Regions from separate parts of the Bradyrhizobium sp. LCT2 genome, predicted to be linked through region 2. Evidence: predicted binding sites of a transcription regulator. Region 2 holds the regulator's gene; the other holds the start of a gene.

Region 1 (2,398 bases), 2.6 Mb from region 2:
TCGCGGAAGAGGTCGCGCACCTCCAGCGGCAGCCGCAGCAGCACGTAGGAGGCTTCCTTGACGCCGGCATGGGCGGCCGCATCGAGAATTCGCTCGATCTCGGAATCGTTCAGCGCGGGGATCACGGGCGCGACCATCACCGTGGTGGGAATGCCGGCGTCGGAGAGCTGCTTCAGCGCCTCCAACCGCTTCGGCGGCGTCGAGGCCCGCGGCTCCATGGTGCGCGCCAGCTTTGGATCGAGCGAGGTCACCGAGATCGCGACCTTGGCGAGGTTGCGCCTGGCCATGCGCGAGAGAATGTCGATGTCACGCACCACCAGCGCCGATTTGGTGACGATGCCGACGGGATGACCAGCGCGCTCCAGCACCTCCAGGATGCCGCGCATGATTTTTCGCTCGCGCTCGATCGGCTGATAGGGATCGGTGTTGGTGCCGATCGCGATCATCCGCGGCTCATAGCCTGCTGCTGCGAGCTCCTTCTCGAGCAGCGCCGGGGCCTCCGGCTTGACGAACAGTTTGGACTCGAAGTCGAGCCCGGGCGACAGGCCGAGATAGGCATGGGTCGGCCGCGCGAAACAGTAGACGCAGCCGTGCTCGCAGCCGCGATAGGGGTTGATCGAGCGGTCGAAGCCGATATCGGGTGAATCGTTACGGGTGATCACCTTGCGCGAGGTGTCGACCGCGACCGTGGTCTTGAATGGCGGCAGCTCTTCCAGGCTCTGCCAGCCGTCGTCGAAGGCGACGCGCGCCTCGGCCTCATAGCGGCCGCTGGCGTTGGACTGCGCGCCCCGCCCCCGCCTGCGCTGCTTGTCGATGGCGACAGCGAGCTCGGGGAAATCAGAAGGCGCACCCGCCGGCTCGGAGGGCGCCGTGACCGGCGGGTGCTTGAGAGCATGAGAGGATGCTGGACTCATGAAGCCAAGATAGCACGCCAAAGGAACAAATCAAGAACAAGAACAAAAAACGTGAAAACAACCCCATGCACAGTAGAGGCGCCCAAACTTCGGGCGCCTGCCTTTGACCTCACGCAACATCGCCGTCACCACGATCTCGTTTGATGCCGCGAAGGATCGATCGCGCCGGAACTCGGTTGGTGACGATCCCGGGTGAAGGTCGGCAGGAACATGACAAATCAACAACAATCGGCCGCCGCGAGCAGCGACCTCGATCTCCTTGATCGCTACTGGCGCGCCGCCAACTACCTCTCCGTCGGGCAGATCTACCTGCTCGACAACCCCCTGCTGCGCGAACCGCTGCGGGCCGAGCACATCAAGCCGCGTTTGCTCGGCCATTGGGGCACGACGCCCGGCTTGAACTTCATCTACGCCCATCTCAACCGCGTCATCCGCGCGCTGGACCTCAACGTGCTCTATGTCTGCGGTCCCGGCCATGGCGGGCCGGGCATGGTCGCCAGCACTTATCTCGAAGGCAGCTACAGCGAGATCTATCCTAACATCGCGCGCGATGCGGACGGATTGCGCAAGCTATTCCGGCAGTTCTCCTTCCCCGGCGGCATCCCGAGCCACGCCGCGCCGGAGACGCCCGGCTCGATCCACGAAGGCGGCGAGCTCGGCTACGCCCTGGTGCACGCCTATGGCGCGGCGCTCGACAATCCCGACCTGGTCGTCGCCTGCGTCGTCGGCGACGGCGAGGCCGAAACCGGCCCGCTCGCGGCGTCCTGGCACTCCAACAAGTTCCTGAATCCGGCGCATGACGGCGCGGTGCTGCCGATCCTGCACCTCAACGGTTACAAGATTGCCAACCCGACCGTGCTCGGACGAATGTCTGACAGCGAGATCCGCGATCTGTTCCGCGGGTTCGGCCACGAGCCCCTGTTCGTCGAGGGCGACGATCCCAAATTGATGCACCGGATCATGGCGGATGCGCTCGACGTCGCATTCGCCAGCATCCGCTCGATCCAGCAGCACGCCCGCGACGGGCGCAAAAACGTCGAGCGGCCACGCTGGCCGATGATCGTGCTGCGCAGCCCGAAGGGCTGGACCGGTCCGAAGGAAGTCGACGGCAAGAAGGTCGAAGGTTTTTGGCGCGCGCATCAGGTGCCGGTCGCAAGCTGCCGCGAGAACCCTGCGCATCTGAAGGTGCTCGAAGACTGGATGCGCAGCTACGAGCCGGAGAAACTGTTCGACGCGAGCGGCGCGCTCGTCCCCGAGCTCCAGGCGCTGGCACCCGAGGGCAATCGCCGCATGGGCGCCAATCCGCATGCCAATGGCGGATTGCTGAAGAAGGAGCTGAAGCTGCCGGACTTCCGCAGCTTTGCCGTCGAAGTGCCGCAGCCCGGCGCCGTCACGGGGGAAGCGACGCGCGAGCTCGGCAAATTTTTGCGCGACGTCATCCGCCTCAATGCGCAAGAGCGCAACTTTCGCATCATGGGTCCGGA
Region 2 (2,398 bases):
GAACAAAAACCGCTTCCGTGCATTTGGCGTGCGTCTCCGTCAGCGACCAGCAGGTGCCGACCAGCCCGAATATTGCCAGGCGGGTTGCGACGGCTGCGCGACGGCGTTGCGGGCATTGCGCAATTGCTCGCTCGTCGTCTGCGTTGCCTTGCGGGCATGGTGCGACTGCGCGGCGAAGGCTTGCGATGCCGACGCGGATGCTGCGATCAGCGCCACCGTGACGGTGCTCAAAACGATCTTGCGCATTGATTGCCTCCTCGATCTCCAGGGCCACGAAGCGATGAGGGCTTTCTGCGGCGTCGCGAGGATGTAGCGCTAGAGAGGGGCCGGATAATCTGAGCAAAACCAGAAAGACTATCCAGCCGGAGCGGACAATCGTCCGCTCCAATCGTCAACGACGCGGGTCGCCAACCGGCGGGCCGCGCTTAGGTGATTGCTTGAGCATGATCTCCGCGCAAGCGCGTCCTGCGCTTGCCGCGAGGGAAAACCGCTGCGCACTTTGCGCTAACGCGGCCCTCCAGTCCGGATCACGCTCAGTACTTCCGGTACAGGCCGATCAGCTTGCCCTGAATCTTCACCCGGTTGGGCGGCAGGATGCGGACCTCATAGGCCGCATTGGCGGGCTCGAGCGCGATCGAAGCGCCGCGGCGGCGGAAGCGCTTCAGCGTCGCTTCCTCGTCGTCGATCAGCGCCACCACGATGTCGCCGGTGTCGGCGCTCTCATTGCGCTGGATCAGCGCCATGTCGCCGTCGAGGATGCCGGCTTCGACCATCGAGTCGCCGCGCACTTCGAGCGCGTAGTGCTCGCCCGAGCCGAGCATGTCGGGCGGTACGCTGATGGTGTGGCTGCGGGTCTGCAACGCTTCGATCGGCGTGCCGGCCGCGATGCGGCCCATCACCGGCACCGCGACGGGGCGTTCGCCCTCGTCCGCGCTGGAGCTCGCTCGCACCTTGCCGAGATTGCCCTCGATGACGCTCGGCGTGAAGCCACGGCGGTTGCCAGCGGCGGCCTGCAGCTCGGGCAGCTTGATCACCTCGATCGCGCGGGCCCGGTTGGGCAGGCGCCGGATGAAGCCGCGCTCCTCCAGTGCGGTGATCAGGCGATGGATGCCCGACTTCGAGCGCAGGTCGAGCGCGTCCTTCATCTCGTCGAAGGAGGGCGGCACACCGCTTTCCTTCAAACGCTCGCTGATGAATCGCAGAAGCTCGTATTGTTTGCGCGTTAACATCTCGACCAAATCCCCCGGTTGATGTCGTTCGATTCCGAGACGGTGAATTCAGCGGCGAGCCGCCAGATGCTCGAAACAAATCATGAACGGACACTATATGTTCGATATGTGTTCCGCAACTGCTTAATTTACCGTGAACGCGACAAAGTTCGCGGAACGCGCAGGACCAGTGCGTTCAGGCGGGCAGTCGCAGCACCTCGCAAGGCGCGCCTGCCTCGGCCTTCGGCGCGAACGGCGCGCGCACGAGAAGTGCCTGCGCCGCAGCGAGATTCGCAAGCAGCGAGGAATCCTGATGATTGACGGGAAGGGCGACAAGCATGCCGTCGTCGCGCCGCTCCAGGCGCGCACGAAGATAGTCCTCGCGCCGGTCATTGGCGCCGACATCGCGGCCGAGCACGGCGCGCTCGCGACGATGGTGAATCACGGCGCGGCCCGACAGGGCGCGAATCAACGGCACCATGAACAGGAAGCCGCACACATAGGACGACACGGGATTGCCGGGCAGGCCGATCACCCCCATCGCCCCTAGCCGGCCGTGCATCATCGGCTTGCCCGGCCGCATCGCGATCTTCCAGAACGCCATCGCAATGCCTTCGGCCTTCAGCGCCTGCTGGACCAGATCGTGGTCGCCGACCGAGGCGCCGCCGATCGTGATCAGGATGTCGGCGCCGCTCTCTCGGGCACGGCGGATGCCGGCTGTGGTGGCCTCCAGCGTATCGGCGGCAACGCCGAGGTCGATGGTATCTGCGCCCTCCTGGCGGGCGAGGGCGTGCAGGGCATAGCCGTTGGAATAGACGATCTGGCCGGGGCCCGGCGTGGTGCCCGGCATCACCAGCTCGTCGCCGGTGGCGAGGATCGCGACCTTCGGACGGCGGCGGATGGGCAGGTCTGGATGGTTCATCCCGGCGGCGAGCGCGAGGTCGCGCTCGGTGAGCCGGGTTCCCTTGCGAAGGAGCACGTCGCCCTCGCGGAAGTCGACGCCGGCGGGCCGGATGTGCCGACCGGCGATAGCGGCTTCCTTGATCGTGATGCGCTTGCCCTCGGCGACCGTATCCTCCTGGATCACGACCGCGTCCGCGCCGGCGGGAACGACGCCGCCGGTGAAGATTCGCACCGCTTCGCCGGCGCCGACCGCTCCCGCGAACGGCCGGCCCGCCGCGACCTCGCCG

Evidence for each region. The regulator LexA, encoded in region 2, represses DNA repair genes until DNA is damaged. The targets are predictions, from matches to a motif close to TGTTCNNNNTGTGTTCNG.
Region 1: the regulator LexA is predicted to act here: its motif matches at 936-953, upstream of EI171_RS35620 (PA0069 family radical SAM protein).

What each region holds. Positions count from the first base shown of each region.
Region 1 is NZ_CP034432.1:7,518,683-7,521,080, forward strand. It holds gene EI171_RS35620 (PA0069 family radical SAM protein) at 1-914, opposite strand, end outside; gene EI171_RS35625 (phosphoketolase) at 1,125-2,398, shown strand, end outside.
Region 2 is NZ_CP034432.1:4,889,902-4,892,299, forward strand. It holds gene EI171_RS23610 (hypothetical protein) at 40-246, opposite strand; gene lexA (transcriptional repressor LexA) at 534-1,229, opposite strand; gene glp (gephyrin-like molybdotransferase Glp) at 1,405-2,398, opposite strand, start outside.